Regions from separate parts of the Kineococcus gypseus genome, predicted to be linked through region 1. Evidence: riboswitches for the same ligand, from Rfam matches in the RefSeq annotation. Region 1 holds a riboswitch; each other region holds the start of a gene.
The links. Region 1 has a riboswitch for S-adenosylmethionine ahead of ACRYMN_RS10795 (ABC transporter ATP-binding protein). Riboswitches for the same ligand answer to the same signal wherever they lie in the genome.

Region 1 (3,568 bases):
CAGCGTGGAGGTCAGCTGCCAGGCGGCCACCAGCGCCAGCGGCACCACGGCGCCCAGCAGCCAGCGCCCGGCGCCCGGGCGGCGGCGGGCGCCCGTGCCCGCCGCCGCCGGGCGCTGCACGGCCGGCGCGCTCACGAGGAGGACCCGGCGGCCTGCTCGGCGAAGCGCGGCTCGAGCAGCCCCTCCAGCGCCGTGCGGGCCTCGTCCTCCGAGCGCACGTCGCCGTTGGCGGCCATCAGCGGGATGACCCCCTCGAGCACCGTGCGCTGCGCCTCGCCGGGCACCGGGTCGATGTCTAGGGCGGTGCGCTGGCCGAGCACCAGCTCGGCGACGCGCGGCTCCAGCTGGGCCTGCTCGGCGTACAGCGCGACCAGGTCCGCGGGGTTGGCCAGCGCCCAGGCGCGCGCCTGCTCGTAGGCGTCGACGACCTGCTGCACCAGCTCCGGGGAGCTCTCGACGAACTCCTCGCGGGCGTTGAGCACCCCGTACGTGTTGAAGGCGACGTTGCGGTAGAGCAGCCGCGAGCCGTTCTGCACCTCGGTGGCGGCCATGTTCGGGTCCAGGCCCGCCCAGGCGTCGACGTCGCCGCGCTCCAGGGCCGCGCGCCCGTCGGGGTGCTGCAGGTTGAGGATCTCCACGTCGGAGGCGGCCAGCCCGGCCTCGTCGAGGGCCTGGCGCAGGAAGAAGTACGGGTCGGTGCCGGTGGTGGCCGCGATGCGCTTGCCGCGCAGGCCCGCCACGTCGGTCACGTCGGAGTCCGGGCCGACGACCAGCGCGGTCCACTCCGGCTGCGAGTAGACGTCGACGGTCTTGACGGCCAGGCCGTTGGCGCGCGCCTGCAGCACGGCGGAACCGGCGGTGGAGGCCAGGTCGAGGTTGTCGTTGCGCAGGAACTCGTTGGCCCTGTTGCTGCCCAGCGACTGCTCCCACTGCACGGTCAGGCCGGCGTCCTCGAGGATCCGCTGCTGGCGCACCACCAGGCTCAGCGGGTTGTAGAAGGCGTAGTCGAGGCGGACGGTGCCGCCGGCGGCGGCGGCGGTGGCGCTGCCGCTGGGCGCGGGGGCGGTGCCGGTGGAGCTCTCCCCCTGCACGCAGCCGGCGGCGCCGAGGGCGACACCGCCGAGGAGGCCGCCCAGGGCGGTGCGGCGCGCGAGGGGGCGGGAGGAGCTGGGCACGGGTCTCTCCAGGGGGCAGGGCCGCCCGCGCGGTCGCGGGCGGCGGGCTCGGCGGTGCTGCGGGGCCCGCGCTGGTGCGGGCCCCGCGGTGCGGGACCCGCGCGGGGCGGGTCCCGGGGTCGGGCGCGGGATCGGTCGTGCGGGCGGGGCGAACGGGTGGGGCGAGCGGGTGGGGGTCGGCTCAGGCGTGCGCGCGCGGCACGCCCAGCAGCTCCAGCAGCTCCACCCGCAGGTGGGCCAGCGAGGAGTCGCCGCGGTCGCGCGGGCGGGGCGCGTCCACGCGCAGGTCGCGCACCACGTGGGCGCCGGGCCGGCCCTCGCGGGTGCCGAGCACCAGGACCCGGTCGGCCAGGTGCAGCGCCTCGTCCACGTCGTGGGTGACGAGCAGGACGGTGGCGCCGGTGCTGCGCTGGAGGTCGTCCAGCAGGTCCTGCACCTTCAGGCGGGTCAGGGCGTCCAGGGCCGCGAACGGCTCGTCCATCAGCAGCACGCCCGGGCGGCGCACCAGGGCGCGCGCCAGCGCGGCGCGCTGGGCCATGCCGCCGGAGACGCTCCGCGGGCGGTGCCCGGCGAAGTCGGCCAGGCCCACGCTCGCCAGGCGCTGCAGCACCTGCTCGCGGCCCTCGGCGCGCGGGGTGCCGCGGGGCAGGCCCAGGGCGACGTTGCCGGCGAGGTCGCGCCACGGCAGCAGGCGCGGCTCCTGGAAGACGACGCCCGTGCGCGCGCCGACGCCGCGCACGACCTCGCCGCCGACCTCGACGGTGCCGGAGGTGGGGGTGTCCAGGCCGGCGACCAGGCGCAGCAGGGTGGACTTGCCGCTGCCGGAGGCGCCCAGCAGGGCCACGGTGCTGCCGGGGGCGACCTCCACGTCCACGTCCGCGAGCACGTCGCGGGTGCCGGTGGGGGTGGTGAAGGCGCGGCCCACGCCGCGCAGGACGACGCCGGCGGCGTCGACCCGCTGGGCGGGGTCCACGGGGGCGGCGGTGCGGGCGGACGCGCCGGCGCGGGCTGACGCGGGCTGCGTGGGGACGGCCGGCAATGCTCCTCCATCGGTCCTGGCGTGAGCACCGCACCCCCTGTTCCGGCCAGGGAACGGGGGGAGGTTGCTGCGGCGTCGACGAGCCAGGTCTCTCGGCCGCTCTGGATGGGTGGCGTCATCAAACGCGACCCGCGCCCGCGCTGTCAAAACGGCTGCGCCCCGCCCGGGTGGCGCGGGCGGGGCGCGCCCAGCGCGTCCAGGTCCACCGCCGCGCGCGGGCGCAGCAGCACCGCGCCGGGCACGCCGGCGGCGCGCACGGCCCGCGCGAAGCGCGCGCCCGGCGCCGTCCAGCGCTCGCCCATGGTGCGCGCCAGCCCGGCGGGGGCGAACGTGCCCCAGTGCACCGGCACGGACACCCGCGGGCGCACCCGCACCACCAGGGCCGCGGCCTGCTCGGGGTCCAGGTGGTGCGGTCCCAGGGTGTGACCCCACCCGCCCACCGGCACCAGCGCGACGTCCGGCGCGCGCCCGGCGGCCGCCAGCACGGACTCCGCCAGGCCCTCGAACGCGCCGGTGTCGCCCACCGCCCACAGCAGCAGGTCCGTACCGCCCTCGGCCGCCGGGCGCGCGGGGAAGGCGCCGGGCAGGCGCACCAGGTGACCCACCGGCAGCGCGTGCGCCGGCGCGCCCGTCAGCCTGCCCAGGGTGCGGCGGCCGTCGTGGCGGGCCGGCAGCGCGGTGACGGTCAGCGGCCCGGCCGGGCAGTCGCGCACGAGCACCGAGCGCCCGACGTCCACCTCCGCCACGGCGCTGCCGCGACCGCGCAGGCGCCCCTGCAGCCAGGCGGCCGACCCGGGCGGTGCCACCACCCAGCGCGGGCGCAACCGCCGCAGCGAGGGCAGGTCCAGGTGGTCGTGGTGCAGGTGCGAGAGCAGCACCAGGGTCGGGTCGGCGGAGTGCTCCGGGTCCGGCAGCGGCGGGCGGCGGCGCAGGTGCGCCAGGGCGCCGCGCAGCACCGGGTCGGTGACCACCCGGACCCCCGCCGCGTCGAGCACCGCGGTGGAGTGCCCCAGCCAGCGCAGCCGCACCCCGCTCACCGCCCGGTGCCCCCGGTCCCCCCGGCCGCCGCGCGCGGCGGCGCCGGCGGCACCCCGGCGGGCAGCACGCCGTCGGCGCGCATCCAGCGCACGAGCTGGCGGTGCACGGCGTCGGCGCCCACCAGCAGCCGCTCCCCCGGCACGGAGGTGTCCAGCAGGTCCTCGTCGACGCCCCAGCCGGCCGGGTGCACCAGCACGGCGTCGTTCTGCTCGCCGCCCAGGCCGCCGTGGTGGGCCACCTGCTCCTCGAAGGCGTGCAGCTCGCCGGTGCGCTCGTCGAGGGCGGAGTGCACCAGCAGCGCCGGGGCGGTGCGCAT
Region 2 (3,568 bases), on a different contig from region 1:
GCAACGGGTCGTCCAGGCCCAGCTCGGCGCGCAGCGCCGCGACCCGGGCGGGGTCGACGTCGCTCTGCTCCCCGCCCTGGCCGCCGGCCAGCATGATCGAGACCGGGTCGCTGGGCAGCAGGTACAGCACCGCGAACGTCACCGTGAACGCCGCCCACAGCACCAGCACCGCCTGGCCCAGCCGGCGCGCGACGTAGCCGGGCAGGGCGCCGCTCACGAGGACAGCCAGGCGTCGTGGAACCACAGCCGCGAGGAGCCCTCGAACTCCAGGTCGTGCACGTCGGCGCTGGCGGCGATGACGGTGGACAGCTCGAACAGCGGGATCGAGTACGCCTCGGTGAGCAGCTGCTGCGAGGCCTGCGCGACCAGCTCACCGCGCCGGTCGGCGTCCAGGGTGCCCGCCTGCCCGTCGAGCAGGTCGTCCAGCGGCCCGCGCGGGCGCTGGGCGACGTTGCGCGCGCTCTGCGCGAAGACGGTGCGCAGCACGTCCGGGTCGGAGCGGGTGAGGTTGTACAGCAGCACGTCGTAGTCGCCGGAGGCCTGCTGCGCCTGCTGCTCGGCCACGGTGGCCTGCTTCAGCTGCAGGTCGATGCCGACCTCGCGCACCTGCTGCTGGATCAGCTCCAGCGCCGCCGAGACCGGCTGCCAGAACGTCACCGTGAACGTCAGGCGCTGGCCGTCCTTGACGCGCACGCCGTCGGGGCCCTCCCTCCAGCCGGCCTCCTCCAGCAGCGCGGCGGCGCCGTCGACGTCGCGGGCCAGCAGCGCGGAGTCGTCCGGGGCCAGCGGCGTCGAGGCGGACAGCGCCGAGGAGACGGCCACGTCGCCGGGGTTGAGGATGCTCGCGACCTCCTCGCGGTCGACGGCCTTCGACAGCGCCTGCCGCACGCGCGCGTCGGAGAACAGCGGGCGCGAGGAGTTGGGGAAGAAGTTGTACGGGATGCCCGGGTTCGCGCGGCGCTCGGTCCAGAACCCGTCGCGGTCGAACTGCGGCAGGTCCTGCGCGGCGATGGAGGTCGTCGCGTCGATCTGGTCCGAGGCCAGCGAGCCGGTGCGCACGCTGGACTCCGGCACCACCTGGAAGGTGATGCTGTCCAGGTAGGCCTCGCCGGTGTGCCCGGCGCCGTCGGGCGCCCAGTCGTAGCCGGCGCGCTTCTCCAGCACCACCTCGGCGTCGCGGCGGTAGGAGCCGACCGTGAAGGGGCCGGACCCGGCCAGCGTGCTGCCGTCGCAGCGGGTGGCCGGGTCGGCGGCCACGGTGGCCGGCGAGAGCAGGCCCAGGCTCATCGTCGAGGTGGCCTGCAGGAACTGCGCGCTCGGCTGCGAGAACGTCACCACGGCCGTGAGCGGGTCGGGGGTCCGGGTGCCGGTGTACCCGGCCAGGTACGTCGAGCCCAGCTGCGCCTTGGCGCCCAGGGCGACGACGCCGTCGAGGTTGGCCTTCACGGCCGCCGAGTCCACCGGGGCGCCGTCGCTGAAGGTGGCGCCGCTGCGCAGGCGGAAGGTGAAGGTCGTCGCGTCCGGGGAGACTTCCCAGGACTGCGCCAGCCAGGGCCGCACCTCGCCGGAGGCGGGGTCCTGCACCGTCAGGGAGTCCACGAGCTGGCGGCCGATGTTCAGCGCGTCGTTGTTGCCGACCTGCTGGGGGTCGATGCAGCCGGAGTCGACCTGGATCGCGAAGCGCAGGTCCCCGCCGGGGCGCGGCTGCCCGCCCCCGGCGGCCGAGCCGCCACCACCGCCGTCGCCACCTCCGCACGCGGCGGTGGCGAGGAGGGTCAGCAGGGCGGGGACGGCGAGCAGCGGCGTGCGGGTGCGCAAGGGGGGCTCCTGGCTGGGAGGGGCGGCGGTGGGTGCGCGGGCGCGCGGCGGCACCGGGCCTCGCCCGGTGCGGGGAGCGGCGCGGGGCCGGGCGCGGGCGCCCGGCGGTGGCCGTCGGTCAGCGACAGCCGGCGGAGCAGGTGCGGCACAGGTCGACGACGCGCCGCAGGACCGCCACGTGGGGCTTGGGGTTCACGTTCTCCTCCATCGGCCTGGCGGGAGCACCCTCGCCCGTTCCCGGGGGGTTGCTGCGGCGTCGTCGAGCCAGGTCTCTCAACCGCTCTGGATGGTCTGCCGCGCACTGTAGGCGCAGCACCCGCCCGCGTTCAAACCGGTGCCGCGGCGGTGGTCGCCGCGGTGCCCGCCGTCGTGGTCGCCGCGGTGCCCGCCGTCGTGGTCGTCGCGGTGGTCGCGGCGGGCACCGCCCGCGGCAGCGCCCGGTGCGGGTGGGCGGCGACGAACACCTCCACCGCACCGCTCACGCGCACCGCGCCGCTGGTACCGGCGCGCAGCAGCTCCCGCGCCGCCCGGGCGACCGCGTCGTCGAGCTCGGCCGGGCCCAGCGAGCCGGCCCGCCGCGCCGGCCACAGCAGCAGGTGCCGACCCAGGGCCGCGGGGTCCGGCGCGGCGACCACGGTGGCCACCGCCACCGCCTCCCCCGCCCGCACCGAGGCCGCGGCCGAGCGCACGAGGTTGGCGTTGGAGCGGTCCACCCGCTCGACGAAGACCTCCGGGCCCACCGCGCACGGCGGCCGGCGGGCGCACGCCCCGGAGCACCGCCGCAGCACCGGCGCAGCACCGGCCAGCACGCGGCGGGCCAGCTCCAGCGCCGCCGGCTGCGCGCAGCGGCACGGCAGGGCGCCGGCGACCTCCCCGCGCGGGCCGAGCGCCAGGACGGTGCCCGCCGGGCGCGGCTCCAGGTGCTCCGGGCGCTGCGGGTGCGGCGAGGGCTCCACCCGCGCCGGGCGCACCACGGTGGCCAGGGCCACGGCGCCGCCGGCGGCGAGCCACTGCTCGACGCGCGCCAGCACCGCACCCGCCTCCTCGCCCGCGCCCACGCCCGTGCCCACGCCCGCAGCCTGCCACCCCGGCGCGCCCGCCGGGCCGGGACGCCACCGCGGGAGCGGTGCTCCGGGCCCCGGCCCGGAGCCCTCAGCGCGCGGGCAGCTCCTGACCGGGGCAGCCGGCCAGCACGTCGGCCATCGCCGTGCGCTCGGCGGGCGTGACCCACAGCCCCCAGGCGCTCTTGACGGCCACCTGCCGGGCGACGTACTCGCACGCGCCCAGCGGCGGCAGCCACTGCGAGGCGTCGTCGTCGCCCTTGGCGGAGTTCAGCGGGCCGTCCACGGCCAGCAGCTCCAGGGGGTCGTTGGCGAACTCGACGCGCTCCTCGGCGCTCCAGGCGCGCGCGCCGGTGCGCCAGGCCGCGGCCAGCGCCACGACGTGGTCGACCTGCACGTCCGAGCTCGTGGCGGGCCCGCGCCGGAAGGGGATCTCGCGGCCGGAGTAGGGGTCGTCCAGCGTGCCGGACAGCACGGTGCAGCCGTCGCCGTCCAGGCGCACGTCCTCGAGGTCGCGGCGCAGGACGTCGTCGCGGGTGCGGCAGCCGTTGCCGTCCACGTCCGCCCAGCTCTCCCCGAAGCGGGTGCGCTGGTAGCCGGCGCCGGTGTCGGCCTCGCGCACGGGCAGGGCCCGCAGCGCCTGCGCGGCGCCGCCGGTGGGCGCGGCGCGCCCGCCCGGGTCGGAGGTG
Region 3 (3,568 bases), on a different contig from region 1:
CCTGCTCGCCGGCGAGGACCCCGCCGCGGCCGCGGCCCGCGCACTGGGAGCGCTGGCACCGGGCGCGGAGGACGGGCCGGGCTGATGCAGCCGGTGCACCTGGACCTGCGCGGGCGGCGGGTGCTCGTCGCCGGGGGCGGCCCGCTCGCCGCGGCCTCGGCCCGCGAGCTGGCCGGCGCGGGCGCGGACGTCCTCGTCGTCGCGGCGGCGTTGTGCGAGGAGCTGCGCGAGCAGCACGCGCGCGGGCGGGTGCGCTGGCGCGCGGGCACCGCGGCGGAGGCCGACCTCGTCGGCGCCTGGCTCGTGCACGCCGCCACCGGCGACGCGCGCGAGGACGCCGCGGTGGCCGCCCTGGCCGAGCGGCACCGGCTGTGGTGCGTGCACCCGGGCGACCCGGCGACCGGTTCCGCCGCCGCGCCGGCCGTGGTGCGCCGCGACGACGTGGTCCTCTCCGTCGGCGCCGGGGCGGACACCGGCCGCACCCGGGCGCTGGCCGCCGCGCTGGGCCACCACGTGGACTCCGGGGGTGCCCCGCTGCGCCGGCACCGCCGCGGGCGCGGGCGCGTCGTGCTCGTCGGCGGCGGCCCCGGCGAGCCGGAGCTGCTGACCCTGCGCGGGCGCCGGCGCCTGGCCGAGGCCGACGTGGTCGTCGTGGACCGCCTGGCCCCCACCGGGGTGCTCGCCGAGCTCGACCCGGACGTGCAGGTCGTCGACGTCGGCAAGGCCGCCGGGAACCACCCGGTGCCGCAGGAGGAGATCAACCGCGTCCTCGTCGACGCGGCCCTGGCCGGGCGCACCGTGGTGCGCCTGAAGGGCGGGGACCCCTACGTGCTCGGCCGCGGCGGCGAGGAGGTCCTGGCCTGCCGCGAGGCCGGCGTGGAGGTCGAGGTCGTGCCCGGGGTCACCAGCGCCTTCGCGGTGCCCGCCGCCGCCGGCATCCCCGTCACCCACCGCGGCGCCGCGCGCTGCGTCACCGTGCTCTCCGGCCACGAGGACCTCGACGAGGACGACCTGCACGCCCTCGCCTCCCTGGACGGGACCCTCGTGGTGCTCATGGGCGTCACGGCGCTGGAGCGCCTGGCCGCCGCCCTGCTGGCCGCCGGCAAGGACCCGGCCACCCCCGTCGCCGTCGTGCAGGACGGCTGGAGCCCACGCCAGCGCACCACCACCGCCACGCTCGCCGACGTCGCCGACGTCGCGCGCGCGGCCGGGGTGCGCGCACCGGCCGTCGTCGTGGTCGGCGAGGTCGTCGAGGCGCTGCGCGGCCCCGTCGGCTGAGAACCCCGGGCGCACGCGACCCCGGGCGCACGCGGTGGCGGGCGCACGCTCCCGGGCGCGCGACGGCCCCGGGACCGCGGCTCGTCACCGCGGGTCCCGGGGCCGTCGTGCGCGGGCCGCTCCGCGCTCAGCGCTCGCCGGGCTCGGTGCCCACGACGATGGGCGCGCGCACCGCGTTGCCCCACTCCGTCCAGCTGCCGTCGTAGTTGCGCACCTTCTCCAGCCCCAGCAGGTGGGTGAGCACGAACCACGTGTGGCTGGAGCGCTCGCCGATGCGGCAGTACGTCACGGTGTCCGTCTGCGGGGTCAGCCCGGCACCGGTGAAGTAGATCTCCTCCAGGGCCGCGCGGTCCTTGAACGTGCCGTCCTCGTTCGCGGCCTTCGCCCACGGCACGCTGGCCGCGCCGGCGATGTGCCCGCCGCGCAGCGTGCCCTCCTGCGGGTAGTCGGGCATGTGGGTGCGCTCGCCGCTGTACTCCGGCGCGGAGCGCACGTCCACCAGGCCGCCGCGGTGCTCGCGCACGTCCTGCGCGAAGGCGCGCACGCGGCTGTCGTCGCGCTCGACGACGGGGTACTCGGTGCGCTCGCGCTGCGGCGCCTCGGTGGTCAGCTCGCGGCCCTCGGCGGCCCACTTGGCGCGCCCGCCGTCGAGCAGGCGCACGTCCTCGTGGCCGAACAGGGTGAACACCCACAGGGCGTAGGCGGCCCACCAGTTGCTCTTGTCGCCGTAGAGCACGACGGTGTCCTCGCGGCGGATCCCCTTGCGCGAGAGCAGCTCCGCGAACGCGGCGCCGTCGAGGTAGTCGCGGGTGACGGGGTCGTTGAGCTCGGTGTGCCAGTCGACCTTCACGGCGCCGGGGATGTGGCCGGTCTCGTACAGGAGGACGTCCTCGTCGCTCTCGACGACGACCAGGCCCTCGCGGCCGAGGTTCTCGGCGAGCCATCCGGTGCTGACGAGCTTCTCGGGGTGCGCGTACTCGGCGAACTTCGCCTCGGTGGTCGCGTCGGTGGACGTGGACATGCGTGGCCCTCCAGGGCGTGTGCGGGGTTCTGCGGGCTGGTCGGGGTCGTGCGCTGCGCTGCGTTGCGCGCGGTTGCGCGGTGGTGGTGCGCGGGCCGGGGTGACCGGCCGGGCGGGCGGTGGCGGGGCGCTCCCCGGGTCCGCGGGGGGCGCCCCGCGTCGGGGGACGGGGCGGGTGCCGGCGCGCGGCGTCAGCGACAGGCGGCCGAACCGCAGCGGCACAGGTCGACGTGCCGGCGCGAGTGCAGCTCGGTGGTGCGGTCGTGCGTCATGCCGTGCCCTCCATCGGTCCTGGCGGAAGCACCCACGCCCTCTGCAGGGGGGTTGCTGCGGCGTCGTCGAGCCAGGTCTCTCGGCCGCTCTCGATGGTCGTCGGCATACCGTGCCCGCTGCCCCGGCACCGTGTCAACCGCCGCACGGTGCGCCGCACGGGGCGCCGCACCGGCCACCCGCGGCCCCGCCGCGGGAAGTTCGACGGGGCACCGTGTTAAGGCTGGGTAACACCTGGGCGGCCCGGTGCCGCGACGGCGCGGAGCACCACTGAGCGTGACATATGGTCGGCGACGGCTGCCCGACACCGTCGTCCGGAGACCCCTCCGGCGGCCGGGCGCCGTCCGCTGAGACCAGGAGCACCTGCGTTGAGAAGAACCCTCTGCGCCGTCGTGGGCGCCGCGCTCGTCGCGGCCACGCCCGCCGTCGCCTCTGCAGCACCCGCCGCCCCCGCGGCCCCCGCCCCCGCCGCCGCGAGCGCCTTCGGCGGCGCCGCCGCGCCGGGCCCGCAGGGCGCCGGGCGCAGCCACGACCTGCCCAACCCGCTGGCCGACAAGCAGCGCGCGCTGCGCCAGGCCGGGCTGGAGAAGGTGCTGCGCGGCCAGGCCGCCCCCAGCGGGGACGGGAAGGTCGTCGAGGTCGCCAAGGGCCAGTACGTCGAGCTCGCCCGCGAGGACACCGACCAGATCTTCACCGTGCTCGGCGAGTTCGCCGACCTGCCGCACAACAGCATCCCCGCGCCGGACCGGTCCGTGGACGACACGACCATCTGGACGAAGGACTTCTCCCGGCCGTACTACGAGGACCTGCTCTTCTCGCAGGCCGAGGGCGACGTGTCGATGGCGAACTTCTACGACGAGGTCTCCTCCGGCCGCTACACCGTCGAGGGCGCGGTCACCGACTGGGTGCGCCTGCCCGGCACCGGCAAGTCGTACGGCGACAACGCGCTGGGCGACCGCGCGGCGTGGGGGTTCGTCAACGACTCCCTCAACGGCTGGT
Region 4 (3,568 bases), on a different contig from region 1:
CGGCGCCGAAGCGCTTGTGCACGCCGCGCAGGCGCACGACGGGCTGCTCGGCCACGGTGCCCACCGCGCTCACCGCGCCACCCCCGCGCCCCGGCGCGCCCCGGCGGCGCGCAGCGACCGGGCCAGGCGCAGCAGCGACGGCTCCTCGTGCCGGCTGCTGCCGCGGCCGTAGCGGCGCTCCACCGCCCACTGCGCGACGGACAGCACGGTCGTCAGCGCGAAGTACCACACGGCCGCCACGAGCAGCAGCGGGATCACCTGACCGGTGCGGTTGTAGACGACCTGCACCTGGTAGAAGAGCTCCGGCAGCGCCATGACGTAGACCACCGAGGTGCCCTTGAGCAGCCCGATCACCTCGTTGCCCGTGGTGGGCACGATGACGCGCAGCGCCTGCGGCAGCTGGATGCGCCAGAACTGCCGCGCGCGCGGGATGCCCAGCGCCGCCGCCGCCTCGCGCTGGCCGGGGTCGACCGCCAGGAACCCCGAGCGCACGATCTCCGCGCAGTACGCGGCCTGGTGCAGGCCCAGCCCCAGGAACGCCGCGGTGACCGGGCCGACGAGGTCCTGGGTGGGGACGCTGACGAACTGCGGGCCGAACGGCACGCCCAGGCCGATGCGGTCGTAGAGGATCGCCAGGTTGTACCAGAACAGCAGCTGCAGGATCAGCGGCACCGAGCGGAAGACGCTGATGTAGGTGAAGCTGACGGCCTTGAGCAGCGGGTTCGACGACATCCGCATCAACGCCAGCACCGTGCCCAGCGCGAGCCCGATCACCGTGCCGACGACCGTGAGCTGCACGGTCAGCCACAGCGACTCCAGGATCGTCGCGGAGAACAGGAACTCGCCCACGGTCGGCCAGTCCCACGCGGGGTTCGTCACCAGGGCGTTGACGGCCATGGCGGCCAGCACCGCCACGACGGCGGTGGCCAGCCAGCGCCACGGGTGGCGCGCGGGCAGGACGCGCACGGCCGGCGCGGGGGCGGCGGGCGGTGGTGCGGACCGCGCACCGGGCGCGGTGGGGGTGGGGATCGTCACGGGTGCTTCCTCGGGCAGGGGCCGCTCGGGCGGCGGGTGAGGGGGCGCGGGCGCGCGGGTGCTGGCGCCCCGGTCGGTCCCGGAGCGTCAGCGCGCCACGGGCGCGCGGGAGGCGCCGCGGCGGTGGGGGCGGTGCGGGGAGGGTGTGCTGCGCTCAGGCGCGACAGGCCGCCGAGGCCACGCGGCCGAGGTCGACGTGGCGGCGCTGCACGAAGGACGCGGCGCGGGCGGTGCGGGTCATGCTCGACTCCCATCGGTCCTGGCGGAAGCACCCGCGCCCGAGTTCCCTCGGGGGGTTGCTGCGGCGTCGACGAGCCAGGTCTCTCAGCCGCTCTGGATGGACGAGGAGAAACTACCGCACCCGGCGGGGTGTTGTCGATCTCCTGCGGCGGAACGCGTCCGCGCGCCGGTGCGCGAACGCCCCGGCGGCCGGCGTGGTGCCGGCCGCCGGGGCGCTCGGGGCCCGGGTCAGCGCCGGGTCAGCGCCGGGTCAGCGCCGGGTCAGCGGTGCGCGCAGGCCCAGGTGCTCGCGCAGCGTCGTGCCCACGTACTCGGTGGGGTACGCGCCGCGGTCCTGCAGCGCGGGCACGAGCTGCTCGACGATGTCGTCCAGCCCGCTGGGCACCAGGAACGGGGTGATGTTGAACCCGCTGCTGGCGCCCGTGCGCACCCAGCGCGTCAGCTCGTCGGCCAGCTGCGAGGCGGTGCCGGCGAAACCGCGCTGGGTGGAGTTGTGGATGACCAGCTCGCGCAGCGAGTACTTGTTCTCCTCCGCCACGGCCCGCCACTGCTGCGCGATGGCGCGCGGGTCGTGGCCCTGGCGCGCGGCCCCGCGGGTGCCGTCGATGTCCTCGATCACCGGGTCGTGGGCCGGCAGCGGGCCGTCGGGGTCGTAGCCGGAGAGGTCCTCGCCCCACACCTGCCCCACGAGCGAGAGCGCCGTGGCGGGGGTGACCTGGTTCTCCAGCACCCAGCGGGCCTTCTCCTCCGCGTCCGCCTCGCTGTCGCCGACGACGATCTGCGTGCCGGGCAGGATGAGCACGTCGTCCTCCGGGCGCCCGGCGGCCACGACGCGCCGGCGCACGTCGTCGGCGAACTCCAGCGCGTCGGCGTGGTCGGTGCCGTGCCGGGAGAAGATGACGTCCGCGGAGCGCGCGGCGAAGTCGCGCCCGGCGGGGGAGTCGCCCGCCTGGAAGATCACCGGGTGACCCTGGGGGCTGCGCGGGACGGTGGGGCGGATCTCCACGTCGAACAGCCGGTCCTCGTGGGCGACCGGCGTGAACGCCCCGCCGTCCCAGCTGTCCCACACGCGCCGGGCGAGGGTGACGAACCGCTCGGCGCGCTCGTAGCGGTCGGCGTGGTCCAGGTACCCGCCGCGGCGGAAGTTCGCGCCCGTCCAGGCGTTGTCCGTGGTGACCACGTTCCAGGCCGCGCGCCCGCCGGAGAGCACGTCGAGGGAGGCCAGGCGCCGCGCGAGGTCGGCCGGGTCGTTGTACGTGGTGTTCTGCGTGGCGACCAACCCGATGCGCTCGGTGAGCCCGGCCAGGGTCGCCAGCTCGGTCAGCGCGTCGGGGCGGCCCACGACGTCCAGGTCGTGGATCTTCCCGCGCTGCTCGCGCAGGCGCAGCCCCTCGCCGAGGAAGAACGCGTCGAACAGCCCGCGCTCGGCGGTGCGGACCAGCTGCGTGAACGTCGAGCGGTGCATCTGCGAGCCGCTGCGCGGGTCCGACCAGATGGTCGTGTGGTTCACGCCCTGGAAGAACACCCCGAAGTGGACGGTGGCGTTCGGGTAGCGCAGGTCGTCGGTGCTCATCGTCGGCTCCTCAGGCGGTCGCGAAGCGGTTGGCCGGCCGGGTCAGGCCGAGGGTGGAGCGCAGGGTGGAACCGGCGAGGGGGGCCTGCAGCAGGCGCTGGACGCGCAGCGCGGGCAGCGTGGTGCGCACCAGCTGGCGCAGGTCCTCGTCGAGGACCGCCGCGTGCAGCCGCACCCCGTCCACGCGCGCGGACAGGTCGGTGAGGAACCGCGCGAACTGCTCGCCGGAGCCGGTGAAGCGCACGCGCCCGCGCTCGGGCGCCGCCCCGTCGGCGTCCAGGGCGGCGACGCGCTCGGTGGCCGGGGCGGCGTCGGTGTCGAGGGCGAGCTCGACCTCCACGAGCACCAGCGGGCCGCCCCCGGAGCGGCGGGCTGCGTGGTCCCCGGTGAGCACCACGTCCACCTGCGCGTCCGGCAGCGCGCCCTCGGCGGCGAGCACGACGGACTGCCCCTGCGGCGAGCGCGGCACCGTCAGCGGGCCCTTGACCGACCAGCGGCCGGTGTCGACGTCGACGTGGTGCAGGCGGTCGCGGTCCACGTACCGGCCGGTGGCCACGTCGCGCACGACCGCGTCGTCCTCCCAGGAGTCCCACAGCGCCCGCACCGCGCCCACCACGTCGGCCAGTTCCGTGCGCAGGTCCTCCCCGGCGGTGACGGGCAGGCCCACCGCCCGCGCCGCGGCCGGGTCCGCGGTGGCCACGGGGATCCAGCCGGCCCGCC

Region 2: linked by a shared signal. The riboswitch ahead of ACRYMN_RS06195 (ABC transporter substrate-binding protein) and the one ahead of ACRYMN_RS10795 (ABC transporter ATP-binding protein) in region 1 are both predicted to bind S-adenosylmethionine.
Region 3: linked by a shared signal. The riboswitch ahead of ACRYMN_RS03940 (sulfurtransferase) and the one ahead of ACRYMN_RS10795 (ABC transporter ATP-binding protein) in region 1 are both predicted to bind S-adenosylmethionine.
Region 4: linked by a shared signal. The riboswitch ahead of ACRYMN_RS06255 (putative leader peptide) and the one ahead of ACRYMN_RS10795 (ABC transporter ATP-binding protein) in region 1 are both predicted to bind S-adenosylmethionine.

The regions. Positions count from the first base shown of each region.
Region 1 is NZ_JBJLRD010000023.1:39,886-43,453, reverse strand. It holds gene ACRYMN_RS10805 (ABC transporter permease) at 1-135, opposite strand, end outside; gene ACRYMN_RS10800 (aliphatic sulfonate ABC transporter substrate-binding protein) at 132-1,175, opposite strand; gene ACRYMN_RS10795 (ABC transporter ATP-binding protein) at 1,357-2,148, opposite strand; SAM riboswitch class I at 2,219-2,326, opposite strand; gene ACRYMN_RS10790 (MBL fold metallo-hydrolase) at 2,358-3,251, opposite strand; gene ACRYMN_RS10785 (alkaline phosphatase family protein) at 3,248-3,568, opposite strand, start outside.
Region 2 is NZ_JBJLRD010000011.1:52,186-55,753, reverse strand. It holds gene ACRYMN_RS06200 (ABC transporter permease) at 1-217, opposite strand, end outside; gene ACRYMN_RS06195 (ABC transporter substrate-binding protein) at 214-1,818, opposite strand; SAM riboswitch class I at 2,020-2,111, opposite strand; gene ACRYMN_RS06190 (XdhC family protein) at 2,145-2,888, opposite strand; gene ACRYMN_RS06185 (HNH endonuclease family protein) at 2,971-3,568, opposite strand, start outside.
Region 3 is NZ_JBJLRD010000007.1:52,522-56,089, reverse strand. It holds gene cobA (uroporphyrinogen-III C-methyltransferase) at 85-1,278, shown strand; gene ACRYMN_RS03940 (sulfurtransferase) at 1,406-2,299, opposite strand; SAM riboswitch class I at 2,579-2,671, opposite strand; gene ACRYMN_RS03935 (immune inhibitor A domain-containing protein) at 2,938-3,568, shown strand, end outside.
Region 4 is NZ_JBJLRD010000011.1:65,065-68,632, forward strand. It holds gene ACRYMN_RS06245 (amino acid ABC transporter ATP-binding protein) at 1-73, opposite strand, end outside; gene ACRYMN_RS06250 (amino acid ABC transporter permease) at 70-1,035, opposite strand; gene ACRYMN_RS06255 (putative leader peptide) at 1,190-1,276, opposite strand; SAM riboswitch class I at 1,283-1,379, opposite strand; gene ACRYMN_RS06260 (NtaA/DmoA family FMN-dependent monooxygenase) at 1,526-2,848, opposite strand; gene ACRYMN_RS06265 (LLM class flavin-dependent oxidoreductase) at 2,859-3,568, opposite strand, start outside.